3 regions of the Pseudoalteromonas sp. NZS11_1 genome follow, and region 3 is predicted to be linked to each of the others. Evidence: predicted binding sites of a transcription regulator. Region 3 holds the regulator's gene; each other region holds the start of a gene.
The links. The regulator LexA, encoded in region 3, represses DNA repair genes until DNA is damaged. The targets are predictions, from matches to a motif close to TACTGTATNNNNATACAGTA.

Region 1 (3,215 bases), on a different contig from region 3:
CGTGGTGTACCACGTGAACGTTGTGCAATTTCGGTTGCGCCGTCGTCACACATTTCTAAACCAAGATAATGTGCAGAGCGCCCTACTATGTGCGACAAATCTTCTACAGAATAAAACTCTAATCGCTGCACAATACCAAAACGGTCACGTAGTGGCGATGTAAGCGATCCTGCTCGGGTGGTTGCACCAATAAGCGTAAATGCAGGTAAGTCTAATTTAATAGAACGCGCAGCTGGGCCTTCACCAATCATTATATCAAGCTGGTAGTCTTCCATTGCTGGATACAGTATTTCTTCAACTTGCGGGCTTAGCCTGTGTATTTCATCAATAAACAGTACATCGCCTTCTTCTAAATTAGTAAGTAACGCAGCTAAATCGCCTGCTTTTTCAAGTACAGGGCCGGATGTTGTTTTAATACTTACGTGTAATTCGTTGGCTACAATATTTGCAAGCGTGGTTTTACCAAGCCCTGGTGGGCCAAATATTAATAAATGATCGAGCGCTTCACCACGGGTTCGGGCAGCTTCAATAAAAATTTCCATTTGCTGCTTAACATGAGGCTGGCCTCTGTAGTCGGCTAAAAGTTTTGGTCTTATTGCACGATCTATAGAGTCTTCATTTGTTTTTTCAGTCGCATCAATTAAGCGATCCGCTTCAATCATGGGTTACTCACAACATTGATTTTAAAGATTCTCTAATAAGAACCTCAGTAGACATATCGGGCTTGCTTATCGATTTTACTGCTTTTTGCGCTTGTGGCAATTTATAACCTAACGCAACCAATGCCGATACGGCATCATCGGCTGCATTATTAGCAATTGTCGCATCGCTCATCGGCTCTATTACCGCGCTGTCACTAAATGGCGTAAATAAATCATTACCCCAATCTTTTAATCTGTCTTTCATTTCGAGTACTAAACGCTCGGCTGTTTTTTTACCTACACCCGGTAATTTAACAAGCGACGTTGAGTCTTCGTTATTTACACAGCTTACAAATTGCTTTGCCGACATGCCCGATAAAATAGCTAAGCCAAGTTTTGGACCAACGCCATTTGCTTTTAATAGCTCTCTAAACAAGGCGCGTTCAACTTTATTATTAAAACCAAATAATAATTGAGCATCTTCACGCACTACAAAGTGGGTGTAAACAATCGCGTTTTCACCAATTTTTGGTAAATCGTAAAAACAGGTCATTGGCATTTGTACTTCGTAACCGACACCACTTACTTCGAGTAATATTTCTGGTGGCTGTTTTTCGACTAAAATACCATTTAAGCGGCCTATCATAGTTATTTCCTTAAACGTCCTCTAACGGTTTTGCTTGCGCTACCCGCTAGTTTAATTAAATTTTGTTCTGAGTGAGCGTGGCAAATCGCAATAGCAAGTGCATCAGCTGCATCGGCCTGTGGCGTACCGGGTAGTTTTAAAATATTTTTTACCATGTGCTGCACTTGTGTTTTATCAGCGCCACCGTTACCTACTACTGCTTGCTTAATTTGCCTAGCTGAATATTCAAATACGGGTAAGTCGGCCATTGCAGCGCCAACAATCGCCGCGCCTCTAGCTTGGCCAAGCTTTAAAGCTGAATCGGGGTTATGCGCCATAAATACTTTTTCAATGGCAAAGGTTTCTGGCGAAAACTGCTCAATAAGCTGTGTAATGCCTTGATAGATCATTTTAAGCCTAACCGGAAAAGGATGATCGGCTAACTTAATACAACCACTGCCTAAGTATGTAAATTTAGAACCTTGGTGGGCAACAACGCCATATCCGGTCAAACGTGAACCAGGATCGATCCCTAAAATGATGGCCAAACAGCGCTCCATTGTTATTATTTTTAAATTACGCTAATAATGCCAGAGCACTGTATAAATTACCAGTACAAAGAAAAACAAAAATGCCCACGTATTAGGTGGGCATTTGCAGGAGCGTGTTAGTTTAAACTTACCCTAGGGCACGCACTAATCCTTGGGTGTTTTGTTTAAGTGTTCGGGCAATCATTAAATAGCCTAAACCAGCCACAAATACACCGCCAGCTACCGGACCAATAATCCATATATGCGGATGTAACTTACCTGCTAAATCAAACATTTGCTGCTGCACAATTAAAAGCGCTATATCACTAAAAAATGCAGCCACTAAGCCAGCTAAACCGCCGAGTAATAAAAACTCGTACAAGGTCGCGTTTTTAATCAATCGGCTTTTAGCGCCAAGTGTTCGCAGTATTACAATTTCTTGCATACGCTCACCTAAACTAGCTTGCACTTGCGATATAAGTACAAGCGCGCCACACAGCACAACAATGGCAAGTACAAAGCCAATGGCGAGTGATACTTGCGAAATAGTTGTTTGTATTTGCTTAACAAAGTTGTCAATATCAATCGCTGTAATAGTAGGGTAAGTACGCAATAACTGGCTAAAGTCACGCTTTTGATCTGGGTTTATACGTACCGACGAAATATACGTCGCCGGAAAATCTGCAAGTACATCTGGGCTTAAAATAATAAAAAAGTTAGGTTTAAGCGTGGCCCAATTAACTTTGCGCACACTGGTAATTTTAGCGTCGAACGATTGCGAACCAATTAAAAATGTAAGCGTATCGCCTATCTCAACATCTAAACGCTCAAGCATCGACTCCTCTACTGAGGCTTCAGCCATCGCATTTTCACCAAACCACGTGCCTTGTGTTACTTCATTTTGGTCAGGCACATCTTTAAGCCATGTAAGGTTTAGCTCGCGGCCAATACCTGCACGTGCTTCTTCGTCTTTTTTCTCGTTGTCTTGCAGCGATACAGAACGTGCTACCAACTCGCCGTTTACCGCATTTACGCGTCCACGAATAGTGGGATAAAACTCTGATACCTGAATATCTTTTTGAGCTAAATACTCATTAATTGGCTCAAGCTCATTTTGCGTAATATTAACTAAAAACGCATTAGGCGCATCGGCAGGAAGTTGCGATTGCCAATCAGATATCATGTCGTTTTTAAGTACCACTAAAAACAGCAGTAATTTAATCGCTAATGAAAAACTAATTAACTGTACCGCGTTCACATTTGCACGCTTTTGAATAGATGCAATTGCAAGCGACCAACTGTTACCTGGCTTAAGCCCTAATTTTCGACCGCCACCAAATATTAATTTAGATATCAAAAACAACACACCAATTAGCGCAAGTGTTGATATAAACAAAATAAGCGTTATTTTTATGTTGT
Region 2 (3,215 bases), on a different contig from region 3:
TTTGGCGCGTAATATTGCCACCATCACGTACCCACGATAATCCATTGCCTGCAATTTTTGTAGCAAGTACCACATCGCTGCGCTTTTGCTGATTACGCGATAGCCAATCGCCAATAATTTCCTCAGTTTTTCCATAGGTCTCTGGAGAGGGCGGTACTGCATACATTTCGGCTGTATCAATAAAGTTTACGCCTTGCTCTAGCGCGTAGGCTATTTGTTCATCAGCATCGCTTTGAGTATTTTGTTTACCCCAAGTCATACTGCCTAAACATACTCTTGAAACGTTAATACCACTGCTGCCAAGTGGGCTGTATTGCATGAGAATTCCTTATTGCTCGTCTTGAGAGTAGCTAACTAACGCCGATAAAAGAGGCTCTGCAATGAGGGCTTTTTGGCCTGTTTCAAAATCAAACATAACCACTTTTGAAGTGCCTGTGGTTGTTATAGCGTTTTGTGCGTGACTAAATACGGTGTAATTCATAACAAATCGGTCTGTTTTTATATCAGAAATAGTAACACCGACTGTAAGCGTATCTGGGAATGTAACTGGGCGTTTATAACGAATGTTATTTTCGCTTATTACCGGGCCCACGCCATTAGGGCTTATTGTATCGAACAGATTTATTTTATTTAAGAAGTCGATTCGGGCTATTTCAAAGTAACGTAAATACACTACATTATTTACGTGTTGTAGTGCATCCATATCAGCCCACGCTACGGTGATGTCGGTATGGATAGGGTGCTGATCTTTAAACGTTTGCATTATTTATTGGCCCTTAATTTTAAAGTACTTAGATTATCAACATGGGGTTACGAGCTCAAGGTAATTAATGGCATGTTTTTTTATAAGATGATTGTACCTATTTAATTTTAGGTCTACAGTTAAATTGCACAGACAAACACAAAAACACACAGAGGTAGAAATATGCAGAATATAATTAATTGGTTTTTAGCTTGTTTGGTATTTATAGCCTCTTTTACCTGTTACGCAATGGGTAACGAATCAGGCGCTATTATTTTAATGTTAGCGGGGTTTTTTTTCGAGGTTATGTTTTGGTTGCGCGGTTATAAAGAATCAAAAGATAATAAGCGATTTTTTTAATCGCTAACTAGGGCCTGTTGACCTTTCAGGATTAAAATTTGTTCAATCTAGGGGCTATTTAATCGCGGCGCGAGGTTTGTGACCTAGTGGGCTAAGTAAAAACCGAGCAACAAAGAGTAAATTGCCCCTAGGCAGAACCCTTCGGGCAGCGTATGTTTGGCATTTGTGCTACGTTATCGCCTATTTATGGGGAATAACCACACTACATAGGCTCTGCCTTGCCTAAATACCAAACATACTGCTGCAAATTTAACCTCGAAAGATAAACAGGCCCTAGGCTTGCTTATCACATTTGATTCTATAATAATGACTGTATAAATAACCAGTTATTGTTGTGGTGATGAAGAAGTTTATTCACATAGACATGGATTGCTTTTATGCAGCAGTAGAAATGCGAGATAATCCAAAACTTGCATGTGTACCGCTTGCTATTGGAGGCAATAGCCGACGAGGCGTGCTCTCAACCGCTAACTATATAGCTAGAGAATATGGCGTGCGATCGGCTATGTCGAACTATCATGCTAAACAATTATGCCCCGATTTAGTTATTGTCCCTGGGCGCATGGCTGTATACAAAGAAGCTTCAAATCAAATACGTGAAGTATTTAGCCGCTACACAGATTTAGTTGAACCTCTTTCTTTAGACGAAGCCTACCTAGATGTAACAGACAGCACCGCTTGTAAAGGCAGTGCCACACTTATTGCACAGCAAATAAGAGCCGATATTTACAATGCCACCGGGCTCACTGCATCAGCAGGCATTGCACCGATTAAATTTATTGCCAAAATAGCCAGCGACGAAAAAAAACCGAATGGTCAATTTGTCGTTTTGCCTCATGAGGTCGATGACTTTTTAGCGCAATTACCGCTGGGGAAAATTCCGGGGGTGGGTAAAGTAACGCTCGAAAAGCTAAATTTAAAAGGCTTATATACCGGCAAGGATGTACGTGAAAAAGGCGTTAACTGGATGCAGCAACATGTGGGTAATTTTGGTGTGTCGCTTTATCAAAAATGTGCAGGTGAATATGTTGGTAAAGTATCAACAGATCGCATCAGAAAGTCGCTGAGTGTTGAGCATACCTACGAATACAATAAAACAAGTTTGCAAGAGTGCTTAGATGAGCTGCCAAAATTGTTAGACGAATTAGTTTTAAGGCTTAATAAACAGCAATTACAAAACCGTATTAATAAGCTGAGTGTTAAAGTGAAGTTTGCAAATTTTGTAGTGACCTCAGCCGATCAGGCATACCACGAGCTAAACACAGAAATATTTATTCAACTCCTTACTAAGGCCTATCAACGAGGGCTACAACAACCTGTAAGGTTACTTGGCATAGGCGTTGGCATTAAAAGCGAGCCAGAACAAAACTTCCAACTGAGTATTCTCGATTAAGCTGTAAAGCCTGTAACCCCAAGTTGCCATTTATTGGCAAGTTGTATAATTAGCTCATCGCACCTTGCTGGTCTTCAATATTTAAATCGACGATAATAGGGGCTTATGTTTTCTAACAGGACTTTATTTATGGCATACCCTCAAGCGGTTAGTGCAAGCCTTGAATGCACATCTCATGATGCGCTTATTATTATTAGTGATGACTTTTCTCTATTACCAAATAACTCATTACGTGATGCTATTTTAGACCAAGCAAAAGTTGATTCTCGTATTGGTAAACAAGTTACTTTATTAGTGATTGAAAACAAACGCGTTGTACTTGCGCCAACAGGTCCGTTAAACAGAGATTACGACGATGTACGCCGTTATTTTGATGCTGCTAAATTAGCAATTAACGAAGCAAAAGCGTCGGGTAGTGTTAACCCTGCATTATTTTTACCAAATTTAAATGGCGATAGCCGTTATCAGCATGCTTTAGAAGTTGCTTATTTAGGCGCTTGCCAAGCCTTATGGCAGCCATTAGAAGCGCGTGAATATCACGGTGAAAGTATTGAACCTATTACTCAAATTGGTTTAGTTGGCGCAAGCGAGCAAACAATTAAAGCTGTTAATGCAATTGCTGCGGGCCAATATGCCGCGCGTGACTTATGTGGCACCGAACCTGAGCGTATGGCTCCACCACGTTTTGCTGATTACTGCGTTGATTTATTTAAAGGCTCA
Region 3 (3,215 bases):
TTCCATTGCGAGCCTGTAATTTTAATAGTGAGATCAGCTTTGCTGGCATCTTCCATTGCAATTAGGGTTTTAGTGGCTGGTACTGCCATAGCAATTAAAATAACAAACGGGATTGCAGTCCAAAGTATTTCTACTTTAGTGCTTTCGTGAAATTGGGCAGGTACAGCCCCTTTAGATTTGCGGTGATGAATAAGTGCCCAAAACATAATTGCGAACACTATCACCCCAATCACACAACATATTATAAATATGGTCATGTGCAGCTGATATACATTATTGCTTATATCGGTTACGCCTTTGCGCATATTGTATTGGCTGTTAGCCAAAACTGGGTGCGAAAAAACACATAATATAAGCCACAAGGTAGAGGTCAGTTTACCCATGTGACGGCTCCTTTGATGCTATTGCGAATGCAAAGCGAAGAGGCATACGGCTTAAACGCCAATTCGTTATTTTTATTTTTTTAGTCAATCTCATTTAATATTGATTGGTTTTGCTGCGCCAACAACGTGTTTGTGTATATTGTGTGTTCTCAAAACTAAAAAGCTGTGAGTTATTATTAGCTCAGCACATTAATAATTAGCTAAAAAATGAACAACAAGCAAGTTTTAGTATAAAAAACAATCAGGTGATATTGAGTAATTAATAAAAAATCAGTAACCAACTAGGTAACAGGAAGTTCAAAAGATGAGCAAAACAAAGGGGTTTAACGCATTCGAAGGGGGAAAATATAAGTGCAAAAAAATTTACAGCTTAAATTGTCAGTGAGCTATTTATGCCCTATTTTTAGTGCGAATTTAAAACAAAAAATGCGTACTAATTAGTACGCATTTATAAAACTGCTTGTTTAAAAGCTATTTTTAAAGTCACATCCAATCAGCGTTTCTTATAACGCCAACGGCTAAGCCTTCAATATTAAAAGACTCATTCTCAAGATCTACTTCAATAGATTCAAAATCGTCGTTTTCAGCATGAAGTAATACTTTACGACCCGCTTTCTCAAGACGTTTTACAGTTACGTCTTCATCTAGGCGGGCAACAACAACTTGCCCGTTTTCAGCGGTTTGAGTACGATGTACAGCAAGTAAATCACCATCCATAATACCAATATCTTTCATGCTCATACCGTTAACGCGTAGTAAAAAATCTGCAGCCGGTTTAAACATTAATGGATCGATTTTGCAGTGACTTTCAACGTGCTCTTGCGCCAAAATAGGTGAACCAGCAGCAACACGCCCTATAAGCGGTAAACCTAATTGTTCTGGCTCTTCTTCTTCAATTAACTGAATACCACGGCTTGCACCTGGTTTCATTTTAATTGCGCCTTTTTTAGCAAGTGCTTTTAAATGTTCTTCAGCAGCATTGGCACTTTTAAAACCTAATGTTTGCGCTATTTCAGCACGTGTAGGAGGCATACCAGTGTCTTTAATAAAAACTTTAATTAGTTCGAGTATTTGAGCTTGGCGGTTCGTTAATGGTCGCATACAACTGGTTTTCCATACAGTACATTTAACTGTGAGTATATACAGTTAAATAAAAATCGCAAATTTAAATTAAGCCTTAAAATAGCCAAAGTAATTTCACTTGTGTACATTTTAGGGATATAACTAAAGCTAGATTTATAAATGATTAAAAAAGCAAAGGAGTCATTATGAGTATTTGGTACCAGCCCATCACTTTAGAGCTGTGCAAGCAGTTAGAACAAGGCATTGATGGCCAAGGAACATTAATGAAAACCATGGGAATAGAAGTCACTGAAATTGGTGATGATTACTTAGTAGCCACTATGCCGGCAATTCCTGAGCATCATAATCCAATGGGAATGGTTCACGGCGGTGCTAACGTTGTACTTGCCGAAACAGTTGCCAGCTATGCAGCTAACTTTGTTGTCGATTTTACAAAATTTTACTGCGTGGGGCAGGAAATTAGCGCAAGTCATTTAAAAGCATCTCGCAACGGCACTTTAACAGCAACGGCAAGAGCGTTTCATATTGGCAAACGTAGTTCAGTGTGGGAAATAAAAATTACAAATAGCCGCAATGAGCTGTGCTGCGTATCAAAAATGACCGCAGCAGTCGTAGAGCGAAGATAGTTACTTTTCGATTGGGTAAATTGTAATTTCCATACCCGCACCAATCGCAGATATACGTAGTAATGTATCTGCATCTAAGGCTTGATTAAAGCACTTAGGTGAAGTGCCTGATTCAAAACCAATATCAAACGTTCTACGTGAACAGCTTAACCATTGTTTTAGCGCGTTACGCGAACACGATTCAATAAGCTCACATATATGGTTTATTGCTTTGTCAGGCGTGTTTACTACACCTGTTGCTTCAATACGCGCTAATTGACGGTATTCGTCTTTGTCATAATGTAAAATCGTCGCGACTTTTTTCAAGTCTGCCACTAGCAAACTAATATCTTGCTTTGATTCAAGCTCAAGATCTACATTTAAAAATTGAATTTCCGACATCGTTTCGTATTTATCCTCTAATAATTTCATTGCAAACTTTAACGCAGTTTTACCGTTATACCAAATCAACTATGCTCTATTAACCACTTTATATAGATATTTCGCAGCTTTTAAGTATTTTTTAGCGTTTAAAGCTAGCTGGATATCAAACACTCAGCTCAATTAAACAAATAAGTCATGTTAGCAATTTAAGTGTAATCTTTTTTATTTTTAAATGATTACAGTAAGCTATAGTTTAAACTGCGACAAAATGTCGCAGTAACTAATCCCATTAATGTAATAAACTAGCCTCTAAAAATAATAAGACTAAAACATGAATAAAAAAATATTTAAGTATGCTCGCAAGTTACATAAATGGCTCGGTTATTTGCTCGCATTACAAATTTTAGCTTGGCTATTAGGTGGTTTAGTCATGAGCGCTATCCCTCTTGATAAAGTTCATGGGGAGCATCTTGCAACACGTACTCTTAATAACCCATTTACGCAGGCTGATTATGTTGCCTCCCTTGACGATATTGCATCTCAGGTGGTTAATCCAACACAAATAATTTTTGAGAACTTTTTAACCACACCTATAATTACAGTAATAAATAAAGATGAACAGCAAAGCTTTAACGGTATAACAGGCCGGCCTTTTGAGCCGCCAACTAAAATACAAATTACCGCAAATGCTAAAGCACACTTACTTATTGATGCTCAAGTGACAAGCGCTGTACTGCTAAAGCAAGGTATGCGAGAAGTT

Region 1: ruvC (crossover junction endodeoxyribonuclease RuvC) is a predicted target of LexA. The motif match lies at 1,863-1,882, and genes of this name have one in related genera.
Region 2: dinB (DNA polymerase IV) is a predicted target of LexA. The motif match lies at 1,411-1,430, and genes of this name have one in related genera.

What each region holds. Positions count from the first base shown of each region.
Region 1 covers NZ_JADYXK010000004.1:51,356-54,570, reverse strand. The annotation lists gene ruvB (Holliday junction branch migration DNA helicase RuvB) at 1-662, opposite strand, end outside; gene ruvA (Holliday junction branch migration protein RuvA) at 670-1,287, opposite strand; gene ruvC (crossover junction endodeoxyribonuclease RuvC) at 1,290-1,814, opposite strand; gene I6F44_RS05035 (ABC transporter permease) at 1,945-3,215, opposite strand, start outside.
Region 2 covers NZ_JADYXK010000001.1:427,582-430,796, forward strand. The annotation lists gene I6F44_RS01900 (aldo/keto reductase) at 1-319, opposite strand, end outside; gene I6F44_RS01905 (acyl-CoA thioesterase) at 329-763, opposite strand; gene dinB (DNA polymerase IV) at 1,443-2,495, shown strand; gene I6F44_RS01915 (M17 family metallopeptidase) at 2,625-3,215, shown strand, end outside.
Region 3 covers NZ_JADYXK010000017.1:13,484-16,698, reverse strand. The annotation lists gene coxB (cytochrome c oxidase subunit II) at 1-383, opposite strand, end outside; gene lexA (transcriptional repressor LexA) at 867-1,484, opposite strand; gene I6F44_RS12675 (PaaI family thioesterase) at 1,652-2,092, shown strand; gene I6F44_RS12670 (hypothetical protein) at 2,093-2,473, opposite strand; gene I6F44_RS12665 (hypothetical protein) at 2,787-3,215, shown strand, end outside.